2 regions of the Mesorhizobium sp. M1006 genome follow, and region 2 is predicted to be linked to the other one. Evidence: riboswitches for the same ligand, from Rfam matches in the RefSeq annotation. Region 2 holds a riboswitch; the other holds the start of a gene.
The links. A riboswitch is a leader RNA that binds a small molecule or an ion and turns the genes downstream of it on or off. The one in region 2 is predicted to bind thiamine pyrophosphate.
Positions count from the first base shown of each region.

Region 1: linked by a shared signal. The riboswitch ahead of thiC (phosphomethylpyrimidine synthase ThiC) and the one ahead of thiB (thiamine ABC transporter substrate binding subunit) in region 2 are both predicted to bind thiamine pyrophosphate.

Region 1 covers NZ_JAMYMZ010000002.1:139,424-149,863, forward strand. Annotated here, with positions in the region: gene thiC (phosphomethylpyrimidine synthase ThiC) at 1-1,720, opposite strand, end outside; TPP riboswitch at 1,824-1,940, opposite strand; gene NKH60_RS02380 (Fic family protein) at 2,123-3,667, opposite strand; gene NKH60_RS02385 (YybH family protein) at 4,798-5,253, shown strand; gene NKH60_RS02390 (conjugal transfer protein TraG) at 5,781-7,778, shown strand; gene NKH60_RS02395 (CopG family transcriptional regulator) at 7,783-8,217, shown strand; gene NKH60_RS02400 (LacI family DNA-binding transcriptional regulator) at 8,515-9,513, shown strand; gene NKH60_RS02405 (sugar ABC transporter ATP-binding protein) at 9,510-10,440, shown strand, end outside.
Region 2 covers NZ_JAMYMZ010000015.1:37,166-47,605, forward strand. Annotated here, with positions in the region: gene NKH60_RS16470 (amino acid ABC transporter ATP-binding protein) at 1-446, opposite strand, end outside; gene NKH60_RS16475 (ABC transporter permease subunit) at 443-1,123, opposite strand; gene NKH60_RS16480 (amino acid ABC transporter substrate-binding protein) at 1,246-2,019, opposite strand; gene NKH60_RS16485 (RNA polymerase factor sigma-32) at 2,343-3,200, shown strand; gene NKH60_RS16490 (M48 family metalloprotease) at 3,214-4,683, opposite strand; gene thiQ (thiamine ABC transporter ATP-binding protein) at 4,938-5,729, opposite strand; gene thiP (thiamine/thiamine pyrophosphate ABC transporter permease) at 5,726-7,345, opposite strand; gene thiB (thiamine ABC transporter substrate binding subunit) at 7,834-8,847, opposite strand; TPP riboswitch at 8,891-9,005, opposite strand; gene NKH60_RS16510 (thiamine diphosphokinase) at 9,133-9,777, shown strand; gene NKH60_RS16515 (ABC-F family ATP-binding cassette domain-containing protein) at 9,793-10,440, shown strand, end outside.

The DNA.
Region 1 (10,440 bases), on a different contig from region 2:
CCTCGGCGCGGATGTCGTGAGAGATACGCATCGAGCAGAATTTCGGTCCGCACATCGAGCAGAAATGTGCCAGCTTGTGCGCCTCCTTGGGCAAGGTCTGGTCGTGGAAGGACCGTGCGGTTTCGGGGTCGAGCGACAGGTTGAACTGGTCCTCCCAGCGGAACTCGAAGCGCGCGCGGGAAAGGGCGTCATCCCTGACTTTCGCCGCCGGGTGGCCCTTCGCCAGGTCGGCCGCGTGCGCTGCGATCTTGTAGGTGATCACGCCGGTCTTGACGTCATCGCGGTCGGGAAGGCCGAGATGCTCCTTGGGCGTGACGTAGCAGAGCATGGCCGTTCCGAACCAGCCGATCATCGCCGCGCCGATGCCGGAAGTGATGTGGTCGTAGCCCGGCGCGATGTCGGTCGTCAGCGGTCCAAGCGTATAGAACGGCGCCTCGCCACAGACGGCGAGCTGCTTGTCCATGTTCGCCTTGATCTTGTGCATCGGCACGTGGCCGGGCCCCTCGATCATCACCTGGCAATCTTTCGCCCAGGCGATCTGCGTCAGCTCGCCGAGCGTTTCCAGCTCGGCGAATTGCGCCGCGTCGTTGGCGTCGGCGATCGAGCCGGGACGAAGGCCGTCGCCGAGCGAGAAGGAGACGTCATAAGCGCGGCAGATGTCGCAGATCTCCGCAAAGTGCTCGTAGAGGAAGCTTTCCCGGTGATGGTGCAGGCACCATTTTGCCATGATCGAGCCGCCGCGCGAGACGATACCCGTGACCCGGTCAACGGTCAGCGGGATGTAATGCAGCCGCACGCCGGCGTGGATGGTGAAATAGTCGACGCCCTGTTCGGCCTGTTCGATCAGCGTGTCGCGGTAAACCTCCCAGGTAAGATCCTCGGCAATGCCGCCGACTTTCTCGAGCGCCTGGTAGAGCGGCACCGTGCCGATCGGCACCGGCGAGTTGCGGACGATCCATTCGCGGATGTTGTGGATGTTGCGGCCGGTCGACAGATCCATCACCGTGTCGGCGCCCCAGCGGATCGCCCACACCATCTTTTCGACCTCTTCAGCCATCGACGATGTGACGGCGGAGTTACCGATATTGGCGTTGATCTTGACCAGGAAATTCCGGCCGATGATCATCGGCTCGCTCTCGGGATGGTTGATGTTGGCGGGAATGATCGCCCGTCCGCGCGCCACCTCGTTGCGCACGAATTCAGGCGTGACGAAGTCGGGGATCGCCGCGCCGAAGGCCTCGCCGTCGCGCTCAAGCTTGCCGTGCAGGATCTCGCGACCAAGGTTCTCGCGGATGGCGACGAACTCCATTTCGGGCGTGATGATGCCAGCGCGCGCATAGGCAAGCTGTGTCACCGCCTTGCCGGTCTGGGCCCGGAGTGGCCGGTTGCGGACTGGAAATTCCGGTGTTAGGCGCTCGCCCGCCGCAAACCCATTGTCTTCTGGCCGGACGTGGCGGCCGTCATAGGCTTCGACATCGCCGCGCGCGGTGACCCATTCATGGCGAAGCCGTGCAAGGCCGTTTTCGATGCTGGTTTCGACAGTCGGGTCGGTATAGGGGCCGGACGGATCGTAAGCGGTCACCGGCGGCTCGCCTGCCGTCGGATGGACGGAGATTTCGCGCATCGGCACCCTGATCTGCGGGTGGATGGCACCGGGCTTGTGGATTTTGCGTGAGGCAGGCAGCGGTCCCGTCGACACGGCGGGGGTGAGGGCATTCATCTTGAGGCTCCTTTGCTCGTGCATTGGAGACCCAGTTCTGTGCCGGAAGGATGAAAAGACGCTTCTGTCGACCTGCCGAAACAGGACCTCGGGCGTGAACTCCCGCAAAGCGCTTGCACCGTCCCTACGCCAGTATGAACTGGATCAGGTTCAACGGGTCACTGCGCCGCGAAAGCCAGCAGTATCTCAGCCCCTTGCCGGGACTCCCCTGGTGAATGCGTGAGGTTGGACGGGACGGCTCCGGTTTGTCAAGCGCGTTCTGGCCGCGGCTGATCGGCGGCCGGTCAGACCGTGCGGAAAAAATCGTGCATGTCTCGGTGACAAGTCAAGCGTCGGAGATGAAGGCAAGGACAAGGGAATCGCAAAGCGTCGGACTAAAAATCGATCCTGATGATCACACCTTCAATGGGCACCAAAGGTTTGCGCGTAGATCGCCTCGATTCTTCCTGCCTCGTCACTGGTCAGCGCGGCGAATTCCTTCTCGCGCGCGCGGTTCGATAGATGGCCATCATTCTGGTGAAGAAAACGGAAGAGCAGATCGGTCAACCGCTCGGGCATGTCGATAAAGGCGTCCACCTGCTGCCGGAACTGATCGTAGCGCTGCAGAAATGCGGTTTCCTCGGGAAGGTCCCGTTCGATCGTCCGCTGAACGCAAGCATAGAGGAATTCGGCGTGCGGGGTTGCATCGAAGAACCGGTAGAAATCACCGGTGTCATTCAGCACCCGGACGTTGAATTGCGGCGTCGGTTCCCATTCCACCAACGGCAGAAGGCGCTGCGAATAGCTCTCGAGCACGCCCCTGTACTCGTTGATCTGGTCCAGGATCGCGGCCGAGACGGGAAAGACCACTCCCGGCGGATTGAAGCCGCGCATGGCAAGGACGTGGTGGATTAGGTAGCGGTGAATGCGGCCGTTTCCGTCCTCGAACGGGTGAATATAGACAAAGCCGAAGGCGAGGATTGCGGCGGCTACGACTGCATCAAGCTTTTGCGCGGGGCCCTGATCGAACGCCGCCATTCCATCGATTAGCCGCGGCAGGTCCTCGGGCCGAGCGCTGATGTGATCGGGCAAGGGCGTACCGTTGTCTCGATCATGCTCACCGACGAAACCTCCTTCTTTTCGGAAGCCAAGTCTTACGAAACGAGCGTCACCAAGTACAATTCTTTGCAGACGCAGCAGCTCATCGCGATCGATCGGCCAGCGGCCGGCTTCGCCGATGGCGCGGCCCCAGCGCTGGATGCGATCTTGCGGCGGGTGCTCGCCCTCGATCGCATAGCTTGATCGCGAGTCTTTGAGCAAAAGAAAGGCGGCGGTCCGAGCAAGGAGGTCGCGCGGCACGTCCGCTACGATTGCCTCCGCGCGCCGCGGTAGTTCAAGGCCGATGAATTTTTCGAGAATCTTGGTGCGGAACACCAGAGGGCAGAACTCACGCGTGCCGGGGAGATTGTCCCTTACGCGATAGCGCGAAGCGGTCTTGTCGGGTCCGGGCCACTGCAGCTCGGGATCGACAACCGGAATGTATCGTCCGGCCTCCGCGTCCGGCAGATCGATACGCGCGTCCCTCAGCCATTCATATAAAAACCAGATGCGGCGGGCATAACTGCCGGTCGGGCTTTCACGGACCAGCGCCTCGATCGGCGCGGGACCGGTCACTTGGAACAGCCGCTTGAGGACGGCAAGGTCCAGTCCCTCGTACTTGAGCGCAAAGGTCAGGTGGCCTTCGAGGGTAGGATTTGGGGCATGGCGGGGGGTCATGATCCGCCAGCCATCCCGTTCGGTAATGCGATGATGCTCGCCAGTGGCGAACAACCTACGGGGCAAGGGCGCGGCGAGCCTGTAGGCTCCGATCAGGGCGCTGTACCCGGCCGGGGTCGCCGTTTCAGGAAGGCGGATTTCCTGAAAAACGGTAACAGGACCTGAAAATTGGTGCTGTTGCACCGCAGGCATGAAACGCGAATCCTTCCATTGAATTTTGGTTTAGTCGGCAAAACCTATGAAAAATGATCCTATCCCATGAAAATTGATGCCACAAGACAAATTTTCCGAAAACCGATTCTAAAACAGTGCTGAGGTCGATCAAGCAAGAACTCCGCCACCGGCTCAAGGAAGCGACTTCAGACCAAAAAGGTGAGTCCAGGAACCGCCATTCGCCCGTCTTAGTCACGAGGCCGGCACGGATGGCCCGCCTTACGTCGAGCCGGATTGCTCGAGCGCGCCGTTCGGGGCTCACTCATAGAGCGCTCTGGTGCGCGATCGATAGCCGCGATCACGCTTGCGACTGATCTTGGTGACGTGGCGGCGTCGGAGTAGAAAAGTGATGCAGGATCTCGGTGGCGTCGTGTGTGTGTGACCTGAAGTGAGTTCTCTGCGGTATGAGGGGCGGCACGCAGCGCGCGTCTTCTCGGCAGACAGATCGACGAAGCGGCACCGAAGGGAAGTTCCTGGCATTCATTCTCGCCATCGCTGCCCCAATTTGCCGATCGGACTGCCGATCGATCTCGCCCAATACTTTGCGCGCGCAAGGGCCGAAGCTGAACTGGGCGGCACCTGCTCATTCGGGAGCTGACTCATGCTTGGCGCGCTAGCCCGAGAGAGCTGTGCCTGATCGAATGCGTGAAAACGTAGCTCGGAGTGGAGAGGCTGACGCGGTCATCTGTCACCCGCCTTCGGGCTGTAACGGAAAGCGAGACATCTCTCCAATGCTCGTTCCCCACGTCGAGGGGCCCAGCGGCTTGGCTACGGGGGGGACTGTCAGCTAGTGGCCGCTGGGCCTTGACGACCAGCGACCGTAAGAGGAGGCCCTGTGCTGGCTGACGAAAACTTGCGAGCAAAGCCACGGAAAAGCATCATTCGAACGAACTCTTTCGTCGAGACGAGGAGGGCAGTGAGGCGGTAGCCGCCGCTTTGAAGTTCTCCGGCAGCTGCTACGCTGGTCATTCCGAGGGTCGCAGTTGCGCTTGCGCCGTCATATCAGATAAGTCTAATAAAATAGGCGCCTGGCCATCGAACGCGCCGCGGCGCCCTTGGGTCGGCGCTATTCATCGGGTGGGCATGTCGGGCACGCAAGGGAGGACGAAATGAGACTGGTTCAGTCATTTGCATTTGCTGCTGTGCTGCTTGTTTCGTCTGCATTGTCTGCGGCCGCCCACTCGGCTCGTGAGGACATCGAAGCGGCGTTGGTAAAATTCATGGACGCCTTCAACAGCGGAAACGCAGCAGCGGTAGGTCAAATGTATACCGACGATGCCGCCCTGCTGCCACCCGACGGCAAACGCGTCGATGACCGCAAGGGCGTGGAAGAATTCTGGCAGGGCGCAATCAAGGCCGGGATGAAGAATCTCACCCTGAAGGCGCTGGAAGTGGAAGAGAGCGGGAATCTCGCCTACGAAGTTGGCGCATTTACGCTCGGTGTGCCGAGCAAAGGCGGTGCCCCTTCCACCGTTGCGGGCAAGTACATTGTCGTTTGGAAAAAAGGGGACGACGGGACGTGGCGCCTGCATCGGGACATCTGGAACTTTGGTGCGGCCCAATAGATTCCGCGACCCGTGAGGCCGGCGCGGCTTGCAACAGTTCCAACGAAAGTCCATGGCAATAGTTGATGTGACTGAATTGATTAACAAAATTGAACAGACTTGATGGGTCTGCTCATCGAGTCGGCTCTGGATCTATCGCGCTACCGATCAGGGAGGCGGTAAGATTCGAGCTCAGCAGAACGTCAATTCCGGCTGACCACCACTTGCCGGGACTAGAGCGTTCTCCGGCTCGGCGCGCCGCCGAGGGCTCTTGTTCATTTGGTCGTGGGCAATCCGCGGTTCTCCAAGAACCCGTCCATCTCGTCAAATGCATCTGAGCCGAGACAACTAATTATCATTGGGCAAAGTAGCGGCTCAACGGCTCCAGAAGAAAGCAGCCCCCCGATGCTCGTTCAACATTCGAGCCCGCATCGGGCAAGTCTTTCCACGTCCGGGTACGCCATGCTGCTTCGACCGCCCCTTTCTTCTTGCGGATTTAGGAATTCGAGCTTTTCGGTTGTTCCGATCATCCATTTGGGAAACGACCGATGCCGGCAAGCAAGGTTTTATGGGGCCAGATACTCACCGCCTTTCTGATCGTCGTCGCGACGACATGGGGAGCAACACAGTGGACGGCAGGGCGGCTCGGCTTTCAAAGCCAACTCGGTCCGCCGTGGTTCGAATTGGCTGGACAGCCCGTTTATCCGCCGCCAGCCTTTTTCTGGTGGTGGTTTTTCTACGACGCCTACGCGCCGAAGGTCTTCCTGGAGGGCGCGGCGATTGCGGCGAGCGGAAGCCTCATGGCTATCGTCGCAGCGATCGGGATGTCGCTGTGGCGGGGGCGCGAGGCAAAGGACACCACGACTTACGGCTCGGCGCGCTGGGCGACGCGAGACGAAATCAAGGCCGCTGGGATGATCGGTCAGGATGGGGTGATCCTGGGTATGTTGGGCCGACACTATCTGCGCCACGACGGTCCGGAACACGTGCTATGTTTCGCACCGACCCGAAGCGGCAAAGGCGTCGGCCTGGTGGTGCCGTCACTACTGACCTGGCCGGGTTCGGCAATCGTCCACGACATCAAAGGCGAAAACTGGGAACTGACGGCCGGATGGCGGGCCCGTTTCGGCCAGGTGCTTCTGTTCGACCCGACCAATGCTGGATCAGCAGCCTACAATCCTCTGCTGGAGGTGCGACGGGGCGAGTGGGAAGTTCGAGATGTGCAGAACGTGGCGGATGTCCTGGTCGACCCAGAAGGCACATTGGAACGCCGCAACCACTGGGAGAAGACCAGCCATGCGTTGCTGGTCGGCGCAATACTGCACGTGCTCTATGCGGAGAAAGACAAGACCCTCGCAAGCGTGGCGAACTTCCTTTCCGATCCAGAGCGGCCAATCGAGGCAACGCTGCGCGCCATGATGCTGACGCGGCATTTGGGTGATGCAGGCCCGCATCCCGTCGTTGCGTCGGCTGCTCGGGAACTGCTTAACAAGTCCGAGAACGAGCGTTCCGGCGTGCTCTCGACGGCCATGAGTTTTCTGGGCCTCTACCGCGATCCAGTTGTGGCCAAGGTGACGTCATGCTGTGACTGGCGGATCGCAGACCTTGTCGAGGAGGCACGGCCGACGACGCTTTATCTGGTCGTGCCGCCATCGGACATCAGTCGCACAAAGCCGCTGATCCGACTCGTGCTTAACCAGATCGGCCGCAGGCTCGCCGAAGATCTTCACGCGAAGGATCACCGGCAGCGTCTTTTGATGCTGCTGGACGAGTTTCCCGCGCTTGGCAGGCTCGATTTCTTCGAAAGCGCGCTGGCCTTCATGGCCGGGTATGGCATCAAGTCGTTCCTGATTGCACAATCGCTCAATCAGATCGAGAAGGCCTACGGACCGAACAATTCCATCCTCGACAATTGTCATGTGCGGGTGAGCTTCGCCACGAATGACGAGAGGACGGCCAAGCGCGTCTCAGACTCTCTGGGGACCGCGACCGAGTTGCGCGCCATGAAGAACTATGCGGGGCACAGATTGTCGCCCTGGCTCGGGCATCTGATGGTGTCGCGGCAGGAAACGGCGCGTGCACTGATGACGCCGGGCGAGATCATGCAGCTGCCGCCGACCGAGGCGATCATTATGATCTCGGGCCAGTTCCCAGTCCGTGCGAAGAAGGCACGCTACTTTGCCGACCCGCGTCTTGCCGAGCGCGTCTTGCCGCCACCAAGGACCGGAGGGACAACGCAGAACGCTCGCCCTGACGACTGGACCGACACGACACTTCTTGCTGAGCCGGAAGGCAAATCTCGCAAGCTGAGGCTTGCCAGGGATCAGCAGGACGAGGATCCGGCCAATGGCGGCATTCGCCGCCAGCCCGAGCTTCCCGAACACGAAGACATCGCGCCGGAACGAACGGCACGCTGCGACGATGAGTTCGACCTCGACAGGGACGAGCCCGATGATGACGCCGTTCGTCGCCGCAGTGTCGATCAAGCCATGAGACGCGCAGCTCGTCAGGCCGCCCTTGACCCCAATGATGGCATTGAGCTTTGAGCGCATGAAGAACGCCAAGAAAAGACGTCTGTCTGCCTATCTCGACCCTGACATAATGAGGGCACTGGCGGATTACGCTGGGCGGCGCGAGGTCTCGCTGTCACTGGTCGCCGAGGCTGCGCTCGCGTCGTTCCTGTCGCCGGACGCCGAAGAACGAAAGCAAGCGGCGATCACTCGCCGCCTCGACCAGATCGATCGACGCGTGCAGCGGGTCGAGCGTGACGTCGGAATTGCTATTGAGACGCTAGCATTGTTCGTCCGGTTTTGGCTCAACTCGACTCCAGCCTTGCCGGAATCGGCGCAAGCGGAGGCGCGCGCCAAGGGCTTGCAGCGCTACGACAATTTCGTCGATGCGCTCGGTCGCCGGCTCAGCAAAGGACCAAGGCTCAGGCAGGAAATAGCCGACGATGTCCCGCCAGTGCCGCCAGCGAGCCGATAAGGTGCGTGACGCCAGATTGAAGCGTCTCTCGGGACCGTGATCTTTCCGACGGGTTGGTATCTGCTCGCGCACCGTTCCTAAACGTGCCCACAAAGTTCGGGTGGTGAGCGAGCGGACGTCGTATGTCTGCTTTGCTTCATTCGAGACAACATTAGTCTAATCAGATCAAAACGACTATCGAATCGATTGCGCAAACGTTTCGATGGCACTAGGGTTATTGTATCCGCCAGGACAGAGCGGGTTTAAAGCGCAACATCAGGGAGGAGCGCTTGCGAGTAGCACTCCGTTTGAGCCGCAATGGCAACGATGGTTGAGGTAGCCCTTCGTGCCGGGGTGTCGGTCTCAACGGTGTCACATGTGATCAACCGCACGCGCTTTGTCTCGCCTGCGAAATCGAGAGCCATTAACGAAGCGATTGCTTTGCTTGGATATCAGCCCAATGGGCTGGCGCGTTCCCTCAAGGTCGCTTCAACCAACAGCGTCGGCTTGGCGATTTCGGCGATCTCGAACCCGTATTTCACTGACATCATCTGTGCCGTGGAAGCGGAATGCGCGCGTCTTGGCCTCATGGTTTTCCTTTCCGACACGCAGGACGATCCTGATCGGGAGCTTGCGGTCGTTCGCGCCTTCCATCAACGACGTGTTGACGGCGTTATTTTGGCGCCCTCGGGTGCCCCAGAGCGAGCCACCAATTACCTTGCCGAGAAAATGGTTCCCTGCGTTCTGATCGACCGGTTTGCCGACGAACGATTTGACCAGATCGGCGTTGAGAACCAATCTGCGATGCGCGCTCTTATCGATCACGTCGCATCCTTCGGCCATCAGCGGATTGGGTTCATTGCAGGGCAGCCGGGCCTTGCTACGACTCGCGAACGTATCGATGCGTTCAAGTCAGCTTTGATGGCTAACGGACTTGCCTACGTGTCGGAATATCTGCAGCCAGGGAACGTCGACACGGCGAGCGCTACGGCATCGACCCGCGCGATGTTGTCGTTGCCTTCGCCGCCTACGGCCTTGGTCACCGGCAACAATATGGCGACGATCGGAGCGGTCCGAGCGGTTCGCGAAAAAGGTCTCGAAATACCTCGGGATCTTTCACTTGTCGGCTTTGACGACTTCGAATGGGCCGATTGTTTTGAGCCGCAACTGACCCTTATTGCGCAGCCTTGCGCCGAAATCGGGCGGCAGGCCGCATCGCTGCTTAGCGCCCGAATTGCATCAACGGATACAGAGCCCCGCTCGGTGCGGCTTCAGGCGACGCTGCATACCCGTCAATCCTGCGGGAGGCCGGCATGAGCGCGCCGCTTCTATCGGTGACAGGGGCCGTGAAACGCTTCGGCGGCGTTCAGGCACTACGCGGTGTCGATTTCGATCTCAAGCCAGGCGAGATCCACGCCCTGCTGGGCGAGAACGGCGCCGGCAAATCGACATTGATGAATCTGCTGTCGGGAGTTTACGCACCCGACGAAGGTACAATCCAGATTGACGGCAAGCCGGTGCGGTTCAACAACCCGCGCGAGGCGCAGACGGCCGGAATTGCGACCATTTTTCAGGAGCTTGATCTCGTTCCAACGCTCGATGTGGCGTCAAACCTCTTCCTTGGCCGCGAATTGATGCGCTCGGGCGGACTGCTCGATGTGGCGGGGATGCGCCGCGAAGCTCGCAAGCGTCTGGAAGCTATCGAACTGGCTATCGATCCCGCTGGGCTAGTCGGCGACCTCTCGATAGGGCAACGCCAGGTCGTTGCGATCGTCAAAGCGTTGTCCTATGCGACGCGGGTCTTGATCATGGACGAGCCGACGGCGGCCTTAACGGTGGGCGAGGTCGAGAGGCTGTTCGACATCATGCGCAAGCTCGCCGCCAGTGGCGTCGGCATCGTCTATATCTCCCACCGTCTGGAGGAAGTGCCGCAGATCGCGGACCGGGTGACGGTGATGCGGGACGGACGTGTAGCCGGCATCACCGATCCGCACACACCGCAGGCCGAACTGGTGCGGCTGCTCGTCGGGCGCCCACTGGACGAACTCTATCCCCAGCGCACCACGGCCGTCGGCCGGGCTCTGCTCAGCCTGCGCAATGCCAGCTTCCGGCTAGCGCGCGAAAGCGCCGGCTGGCAGGCCCCGACAGGGCTTTCACTCGAGGTGCATGAAGGCGAGATCGTCGGGCTGGCCGGCATCATGGGGGCAGGGCGCACCGAGCTCTTGAGCGCGCTTTACGGCACCG
Region 2 (10,440 bases):
TGCTGCTGGCCGCCCGACAGGGTCGCCGGCCAGGCATCGGCCTTGTGCGCCATGCCGACTTTTTCGAGCAGGGCCAGCGCCCGTTCGCGCGCCCTCTCCTTGGGCCATTTCAGCACCGTCACCAGCCCCTCCATGATGTTCTCGATCGCAGTACGATGCGGAAACAGCTGGAAATTCTGGAACACCATGCCGGTCTGCAGCCGCAGCCGCTGGATATCCCTGGTCGAGACCCTGCCGCCGGGATGGAATTCGAGTGCATCGTCGCCGATCCGTACCGTGCCTGAAGTCGGCAGCTCGAGCAGGTTGATGCAGCGCAAAAGCGTGCTCTTCCCTCCGCCCGACGGCCCGACAAGCGCCGTAACGCTGCCTTCCTCGATCGTGACGGTGACGCCCTTCAGCACCAAATTGTCGCCGAAACGCTTTTCGATGTTGGTGAGGCCGATCATGCGCGCGCCTCCAGGAAGCCGCCATAACGGTTGAGCCGCGTTTCCAGCCGCGCCTGCAAGGCCGACAGCACGGAGCTCATGATCAGATAGAGGGCCGCTGCCTCGACATAGAGGATCAGCGGCTCATAGGTGGTGGCGACGATGCGCTGCGCTGCCTGGAACATCTCCGGCACGGTGATGGCGGCGGCGAGCGAAGTGTCCTTGACCAGCGAGATGAAGGTGTTGGACAGCGGCGGCACGGCGACGCGCCCCGCCTGTGGAAGAATGGTGCGCCGCATTGCCTGGGCCCAGGTCATGCCGATCGAATAGGCCGCTTCCCACTGACCCTTCGGCACCGAACCGATGACGGCGCGGATGATTTCCGACGAATAAGCACCGATGTTCAAGGTGAAGCCGATCAGTGCTGCCGGAAAGGCGTCGAGCAGGATGCCGACCGATGGCAGGCCGTAGAAGATAAGGAACAGTTGCACGAGAAGCGGCGTGCCGCGGAATATCCAGACGTAGAAGCGGACCACGGCGACCAGCGGTTTGGGACCGAACAGCCGGACAAGCGCCACAACCAAGCCTAGGACAAGACCGAATGCAAACGACAGCAGCGTCAGCGGCACGGTGAAGATCAGTGCAGCCCATAGCAGCGTAGGCAGGGATTCCAGCATCAATTGCAGCCAGTGCGGCACGAAGGCTCCTCCTTGCCAGATTGCCGTCGCTCATATCACGCGAAAGCGGCGGGCCGTCAAAAGACAGCTCGCCGCGATATGAACGACGCGGGCCGGCGTTCGGCCCACACGAGAAAGCCGTTTTACTTCGAAACGTCCTGGCCGAAATAGGTGTCGGCGATTTTCTTGTAGGTGCCGTCGGCCTTGATGTCGGCCAGCGCCTTATTGATGGCGGCCACCAGTTCCGGATCGCCCTTGCGCACGATGACGCCGGAATAGTCGGCGTTTTCTTCCTGGGCGGCAATCTTCACATTGGCGTCGGGCTTGTGCTTCTTGAAGTCGAGGAAGGACAGGCTGTCGTTGATGGTGGCGTCGGCGCGGCCCGTAAGAAGCAACTGGATCGACTGGTCGAAGCCGTCGGTGCCGACGAGTTCGGCGCCGTTGGTTTCAGCCAGCTTGCCGAAGTTCGAAGTCAGCGATTGCGCCGCCTTCTTGCCCTTGAGATCGGCGAAGCTCTTGATATCGGTGTTGTCGCCGCGCACGATCAGCACCGCCTTGGAGGCGATGTAGGGATCCGAAAAGTCATATTTGGCCTTGCGCGCCTCGGTGATGCCGACCTCGTTGATGACGGCATCGTAGCGGTTGGCATCGAGACCGGCGATCAGCCCGTCCCATTTGCCTTCGAGGAACTGGGCTTTGACGCCGAGGCGCTCGGCGATGGCCCGCGCGATCTCGACGTCGAAGCCGACCAGCGCGCCGGAAGCATCATGATAGGTGAAGGGCGCATAGGTTCCTTCTGTGCCGACCTTGAAGACGCCGGACTGCTTGATCTGGTCGAGATTGGCGCCGGCGTGACCGGCGGCGATGGCCAGAACCTGCAGCGTTCCGGCGATGATGAGCGATTTGAGCCATTTCATTTTTCTGTGATCCGTCCTTGGCCGTATCCGGCGTCATTGCGAGTGCCGGAAAATGACAGATGCGCGATGCCAGAATAAGAAACTGAATTTCAAAAATCTCCCGCCCTTGAAATCCAATTCTCAACCAGCATCTCCCGGCGCCATCCGGCTGAGTCAAGGCCGGCGGCGAATCGCCTGGAACAGCGCAATCGACATGACAGTCCGGGGGAACATTCCCCCGCATGGCACGTTCTTCGCTGTTGTAGGGCGCGGCGCCGCCATTTCAACCATCGGCGCCAACTCACGATTCGATCGCACCGCAACGCCTGGAGCAGGAGCGCGGCATGATGGAAGACAGTGCAGGACGGACCATGGTTCGCGCGGCGATGAAAGCCCCTTATCTGGAACGTGACGAAGAGCATCTCCTGGCGCTGCGCTGGAAGGAAAACAATGACCAGCACGCGCTGCACCGCATCACCGTCGCGCATATGCGGCTGGTCATTTCCATGGCGTCGCGGTTTCGCCACTACGGCCTTCCGCTGGGCGACCTGATCCAGGAAGGCCATGTCGGGCTGCTGGAGGCCGCGGCCCGTTTCGAGCCCGAGCGCGAGGTGCGGTTCTCGACCTACGCGACTTGGTGGATTCGCGCCTCGATGCAGGACTATATCCTGCGCAACTGGTCGATCGTGCGCGGCGGCACCAGCTCGGCGCAAAAGGCGCTGTTCTTCAACCTGCGGCGTCTGCGCGCCCGCCTGGCAAACGGCGCCGAGCAGACGTCGAATGCCACGCTCTACCGCGAAGTGTCGGCGGCTCTCGGGGTATCGGAGGCCGATGTGGCGATGATGGATTCCCGCCTTTCGGCGCCGGACAGCTCGCTCAACACACCGCTAGCCGACGATGCGGGCGCAACCGAGCGGATGGAGTTCCTGGTTTCGGATGACCCGCTGCCCGATGAGGTCGTCGGCGATACGATCGACGTCGAACGCCGCTCGGTGTGGCTGAAGACGGCACTCGGCGCTCTCAATGCGCGCGAGCTCAGGATTATCGAGGAACGCCGGCTGAGCGACGAGGGCGCGACGCTCGAAGCGCTCGGCGAGACGCTCGGCATCTCCAAGGAACGTGTCCGGCAGATCGAGGCGCGCGCCATGGAAAAGCTCAAGGCGGCGCTGGTAAAGCAGAATCCGGAATTTCTCGCAGCCTGAATCGCGTCGCCTGCTATTTGTCGGTGACGATCTTGACCTTGTCGCCGGCCGAAACCGCGGCACCCGGCGACAGCGCGTTGAGCACCCTGAACAAATCCAGCTTGCGGTCGACGCCGACCATCTGCGCGGCCAGGGAGCCCATTGTCTGGCCGGGCTGCACCGTGACGATGCGGATACGCAGCGGCTTCAACGCCGCCTTCTCGGCAGCACTCAGGATGCGGAACGAGCCGCTGACCGAGCGCGCCACCGTGCTCAGCGAGGTGCTGGCCGACGGTGCAGCAGTCAGCAAGCGGTAGACCTGGCCGCCGGCGCGGATCACCGCAATGTCGAATTGCCAGCCATCGGCGCCGGCATGCGCGGTTGCCGCTTCGTTGCCGTTGATCGTCTCCTGGCGCACGCTGCTGTCGTCGAGGCCGGCAACCCAACCGCTGCGGATGTAGTCGGTCAGCGAGCGGTTCTTGTCGATCGAAACGCCGTCGAAGCGGATCGCCATGTCGCCCGGGCCGGTCGCCGTCACCGCCGCCGCCGAATTGTCGATGACGAAACCGTTGGGCACCGAGAACGACACGCCGAGGCCAGGGTGCAGGAAGGTTTCGCCGCGCACGTAGCCTTCCTCCGGCGTGTCGCCGTAAAGCAGCCCGTCTACGCCGGCAAGAAATGAATCGCGGTCGCGCGACCCGACACCGGGCGCGCCGAACTGGCGGGCGTGGCGCTGCGCGAGATCGATTCGCTGCGGCGTGTTGGGGTGCGTCGCCAGGAAGTCGAGGCTGGCGTCGGTGGCGCCGCTGATCGAGCGGAAATCGGTATAGGCCGACATCGACTGCAGGAAGCGGCCGGCGGCGTAGGGATCGAAACCGGCTTCGCCGATCGACTTGATGCCGATGGCGTCCGCCTCCAGCTCCTGATTGCGCGAGAACTGGGCCAGCCTCAGCTTGCCGCGGATCAGCGCCGCCTTGGCCGTCGGGTTGTCGCCGAGCACGTCCGAAACGACCTTGGTCGCCAACCCCTCTTCGGCTTCCAGCTGCTGGCGCTGCAGGCCGTGGTTGGCGGTAACGTGGCCCATCTCATGCGCGATGACGGCGGCAAGCTCGGCGGAATCGTTGGCCAACGCAAGCAGGCCGCGGGTGATGTAGAGATAGCCGCCCGGCAGCGCGAAGGCATTGACGTTGGGCGAGTTGAGGATGGTGATGCGGTAGGTCTGGGTTGGGTTGGCCGACACCACGGTCAGTCTGCCGACGACCTTGGCCACCATGCGCTCGAGCTTGGGGTCGGAATACTCGCCGCCATAGGTGGCGAGGATGCGCGGGTGCTGCGCCTTCGCCAGTTGGGCGAGCTTGCTGTTGGCGGCGACATTGTCGACCGTGATCGGCTTGTCGGAGGGCTGGAAGCCCGATTCCTGCACGTCGGGAGGCGTGAACATCTGGCAGCTTGCCAGCGCCACGGCAAGACCGGCCAGCGCCAGAAAGCGCGCCAGCGGTTTCACCCTCCGATTGTCGATGCCGGTCGGCAGATCGGCTTCCTTTCAAGTCCTGGCACGTGACCGCGAAAATCGGGCGCGATTTCCGAAAAGCATCACGCGCAAAGTCAAGTGCTATGGCGTCCTTCGTGCGTCCGACGGATACGAGACAGCAACGGCAAATCACGCTCTAGGCCGGACCAGCTCCTGGCGGACCTAGCCACACTACCTCGACCATGGCAAGCAAGCGCCGCTTCGCCTTCCGCCGGTTTGACCATAAATTATGTCCGCTTCCGGGCAACATCTCGTGATCCAGCCGCAAACGGACCCGAGCCGATATAGCGTCGGAATGCCTCCGGTCCAGCCCCGACGAAAAAATCGGCGGCGGTGCCGGTCGCGGCAACCGTGCCACCATCCAGGAAAACCATGTTTTGGCCGATACGGCGCGCATCGTCCGGCTGGTGCGTGACGAATAGCACCGTCATGCGCTGCTCCGAATGAACGTCGGCTACCAGATCGAGCATGTCATCGCGCAGTGCCGGTCCGAGCGAAGCGAACGGCTCGTCGAGCAACAGCACCGGCCGGTCGCGCACCAGGACCCGGGCGAGCGCGACGCGCTGCCGCTCGCCGCCGGAGAGTTCGCGCGGCAGCCGGCTTTCCTTGCCGGCAAGACCGACGCGCCTCAGCGCTGCGGCGATTGCGGCGCGGTCAGCCTCGCTCAGCCTGAGCGAAGGCGAGCGGCCGAGCCCGACATTCTGCTCGACCGACAGATGGGCAAACAGGTTGTTTTCCTGGAACACCATCGATACCGGCCGCGCTGATGGCGGCGCAGTGCTGACGTCGGCGCCGCCGATCAGCACGCGGCCCGACCGCGGCGTCTCGAAACCGGCCACCAGATTGAGCAGCGTCGACTTTCCCGAACCGCTCGGCCCCATGATGGCGGTGATTTCCGACACCGGGAAATCGACATCGAATATAAGCGGCGTTTCACCATAGCTGAACGAGACATTATCGAGCCGCACGGCCGCGCCTTTTTCCACCGAAATGGACCGTTCCGGGCTTATCGGCATCATGATTTCTCCCTCCTTCCCAGCCAGTCCGCGGCCAACACCAGCGCCAGGCAGACAAGGCCGAGCAGCAGCGCCAGGCCGGCGGCATCCTCGGTGCGGTAACTGCCCATGCGCGCCAGCAACAGATAGGGCAAGGTCTGCACGGAATCGCTGCCGAACAGCGCAATGACGCCGAGATCGCCGAGCGACAGCGCCATGGCGAACGCGAAGCCGGTGGCGAGCGGCCGCCGCAGCGACGGCCAATCGACCAGCCGCAACCGGTTCCAGCCCGAGATGCCAAGCTGTGCGCAGAGCCGTTCGTGGCGTTCGCTCGCCGCGTCATAGGCAGGGCGGATGGCGCGGATGGCGAACGGCATCGCCATCACCGCATTGACCGCAACGACGATGACAGGGGCGATCGCAAAGACATCGCCGACGGTGCGCAGGAGCAAGAACCAGCCGGCACCGATGACGATGGGCGGCACCACCAGGACGAACCCCGCACCGGTGTCGGCCAGGTGTTCGAGCAGCGTCCTCCTGCCGCTCCGCCGGGTGAGCGCCAGCGCCCGGCGCGCCATCACCAGCGACAGCGACAACGCCACAGAGAGCAGCGCCGACAGGAGGGAGAGCACGGCACTGGTCGCCGTCGCTTGCCGCACCGCGCTCTCGCCGGCCAGGCGGCCGAGATCGGCGCCAAGCCCGGCTGCCAGCGTGGCCGCCATCGGCCCGGCGACAAACAGCAGTGCGAGCCCGATCGCCAGCGCGTTCAGCACGGTCTCGGCCGCACCGGCTGAAAAATACCGGCGCGGCGCCACCGGCAGATTGGCGTCGCCGGTCATATTGGCGCCAAGCCGCGTCAGTGCCAGCACGACGACGAAGGTCAGGGCAATCTGCAGCAGGGTCAGCGTCACAGCCCGCGCCGGGTCGAAGTCGAAACGCAGCGCCTGGTAGATGGCAACCTCGAGCGTCGTCGCGCGCGGCCCGCCGCCGAGCGTAAGCACGATGGTGAAGGAGGTGATGCACAGCATGAAAACGAGCCCGGCAACGCCCGGCAAGGCCGCACGCAGCGGCGGCCATTCGATCAGCCGGAAGGCCGGCGCAGCACCCATGCCAAGCTGGCTCGCCAGCCGCCATTGGTTAGCCGGCACGGTCTGCAACGCCTCCAGGAACAGCCGCGTCGCCAGCGGCAGGTTGAAGAAGACATGCGCAACGAGTATGCCCGACAGGCCATAGATGCCGGGCCAGCTCTGGCCGCCTAGCGCGCCCAGCGTGCCGGCAAAATAGCCGGCGCGGCCATAGAGCGCCAAGACACCGAGTGCGGCAACAATGGCCGGCAGCGCCAGTGGCACGGCGAAAAGCTGGAGGATGAAGCCTCGCCCGAAAAAACGCGGATGCCGCGACAGGGCGCGCGCGACGAACAGCGCCGGTGCAACGGAGAGCAGGGTCGACAGCAGACCCTGCCAGAGCGTGAAACGGACGACGCGCAAGAGATAGGAATCGAAAGCGGAGGCGGCGCCGGACAGGTCGCGTGTGGCTTCGACGACGAGCCCGGCGAATGCACCGCCGATCAGCAGCGCGATGGCGGCGAGCGCGACGATGCCGGCAGTGACGCGGGGATCGGCCGGATGACGCGTAGGCATGTCGCGCTACCCGACACTACGACAGGCGTAGATCGAAGGAAATACCTGGCAAAGGCCGAGCCCACCCCTCTCTGGCCTGCCGGCCATCTCCCCCTCAAGGGGGGAGATTGCGCACTCAGCCGCCTTCGCCAATCTCACAAGTGGCAGGACGAGGAGAGGCGACAAAGCTGCCGATCTCCCCCTTGAGGGCAGGGCTATCGCATTTGGATTCTTACGAAGTTGGACCCCCACCCTAACCCTCCCCACAAGGGGGAGGGAACGCTGCCGCATGCCCTTACTTCCCCTTTTGGCGCCGAAAGGCAGACAATTTGCCGAGGTCAGTGCCAACGGAAGTCTCCCTCCCCCTTGTGGGGAGGGGTTAGGGGTGGGGGTACGTCGTAGAGCGAAAGCCTCGGCGTTCCATCTGCGATAGCCGTGCCCTTGAGGGGGAGATGGCCGGCAGGCCGGAGGGGGGTGGCTTGGCGCAAACATCCGACGAGGCTTGAGCCCTACCTGCTCATCGCCGCAAGCCACTCATCGACCCAGGCCTTGCGGTTGGCCGCGACGTCTTCCGGGCTGAACAGCAAGGTCTTGGTCGGCTTGACCAGCTTGTCGAACGCCGGGTTGAGCGGCTTGTCGGTTTTGCCGGCCGGGAACATCCAGTTGGTTTCGGGAATGACATCCTGGAATTTCGGTCCGGTCATGAAGGCAATGAACTTTTCCGCCAGCGGGTTCTTCGCGCCCTTGGTGGTGATCCCCGCAACCTCGATCTGCAGATATTCGCCCTCCTCGAAGGACGCCGCCTGGTAGCGCTCGGTGTTTTCGGCGACCATGTGGTAGGCCGGCGAGGTCGTGTAGGACAGCACCATCGGCGCCTCGCCCTTGGTGAACAGGCCGTAGGCCTCGCTCCAGCCCGGCGTTACCGTCAGCACCTTCGCCTTGAGTTTGGCCCAGGCTTCCGGCGCCTTGTCGCCATAGACCGACTTGACCCACAGCAGCAGGCCAAGGCCCGGCGTCGAGGTGCGCGGATCCTGGATGACGATCTTCTCTCCGGCATCGCCCTCGACCAATTCCCTGAGGCTCTTCGGCGGGCTCTTCAGTTTTTCGGTGTCGTAGACGACGGCGAAATAGCCATAGTCGAACGGCACGAAAATATCGTCGCTCCAGCCGCCCGGTACATTGACGCCCGAGACGGCGCCGTGCGGCGAAAACAGGCCGGTTGCCTTGGCGTCGGCGGTTAAGTTGGTATCGAGGCCAAGTACGATATCGGCCTTGGTCGCGGCGCCTTCCAGCTTCACACGGTTGAGCAGCGCCACGCCGTCGGCGACCGAGACGAATTCGACGACGCAGCTGCATTCGACCTCGAAGGCCTTCTTCACCGCCGGTCCCGGACCCCAATCGGCGGTGAAGCTTTCATAGGTATAGACCGTCAGTCTATCCTGTGCCGATGCCTGCCCCGGCAGGGCGACCGCGGATGCCGCAAGCAGGACAATTGAGACAAGAGAGTGGAAAAAACTGCGCATCGGCGCCTCCTTCGTTCGCGTTGAAAGGAATTGAGGCGTCGGGCTGTCCGAAACGTCTAATCCCTCCGCCGGTACAAACCGGATCAGGTTCAGCGGGTTGGCAGTCTTGCCTCTCAGCCGGTCCGCGAAAATCGCGTCCGGCACCCCGTTAGAGCGTTGCGACACATAGGCCCGGCCGAAGTGCTGCGCAAGCGGAAGTTTGCCGGGCATCCAAAGCCCAGCCTTCCGTTTCGTCTGCCGTTTCATCTTCCGTTTCCGGGGCAGGGCTGGTAAGGGCCACGAGATATGAGCACATTCACCATCCTGCTTGGCGGCGATCTCATCCGCACACCGCTGCTCGACCGCCAGGTCGAAGGCTCGCGCGTCATCGCCGCCGACGCCGGCATCGGTCATGCCCGCATGCTGGGCCTGAGGCCGGAACTCTGGGTCGGCGATTTCGATTCCGTGCCTGCCGAGTTGCCGGAGGATCTGGCCGCCGTGCCACGGCAGGTATTTCCTGCCGAAAAAGACAAGACCGACGGTGAACTCGCTATCGCCGCCGCGCTCGAACGCGGTGCGACAAGCCTTGTGCTCGCAGGCGCCTTCGGCGGCAAACGTACCGACCACATCTTCCTGCATCTGGCGCTGAGCGTCCGGCTGGCGGAAGGCGGAACGGAAGTGCTTTTGACCAGCGGCGCACAGGAAGGCATTCCTTTGCTGCCTGGAAAGACTGGCTTCGACTATGCCGACGGCACGCTGTTTTCGGTGCTCGGCTTCTCCGATCTCGCCGGCCTGACAGTCACCGGCGCCAAATGGCCGCTCGACCATGTCGAGGTTGCGTTCGGCTCGTCGCTGACCATTTCCAACGAGGTCAGGGGCCGGCTGGAAATCGCGCTGGCCAGCGGCCGGGCGCTGCTGCTCGCGCATCCCTACCCTCTTCCGGAAAGCTGAGCCCAGAAAGCTGATATGGCGCCGCCGCTTCTCAATCTCGACGGGATAAAGCTGACCTTTGGCGGCACGCCGTTGCTCGACGGTGCCGCCCTGACGGCCTCGGCTGGCGACAAGATCGCCCTGGTCGGCCGCAACGGCTCTGGTAAGTCGACGCTCCTCAAGATCGCCGCCGGGCTGATCGAACCGCAGGATGGCGAAGTCTTCCGCCAGCCCTCGGCAACCGTGCGCTACTTGCCGCAAATGCCCGACATGGACGGTTTTGCGACCGTCCGCGCCTATGTCGAGGCGGGGCTCGGGCCCGCCGACGATCCCTACCGCGCCACCTATCTGATGGAGCATCTCGGCCTGACCGGCGAGGAACGGCCGAACGACCTTTCCGGCGGCGAGGCGCGGCGCGCCGCCCTCGCCCGCGTCATGGCGCCGGAGCCCGACATTCTCCTCCTCGATGAGCCGACCAATCATCTTGACCTTTCGGTCATCGAATGGCTGGAGGAGGAGCTTGCCCGCACCTCCTCGGCACTGGTCGTCATCTCGCATGACCGCCGTTTTCTCGAGCGCGTGTCACGCGCCACAATCTGGCTCGACCGCGGCCAGACCCGCCGTCTCGACAAGGGCTTTGGCTATTTCGAGGAATGGCGCGACACGGTGCTGGAGGAGGAAGAG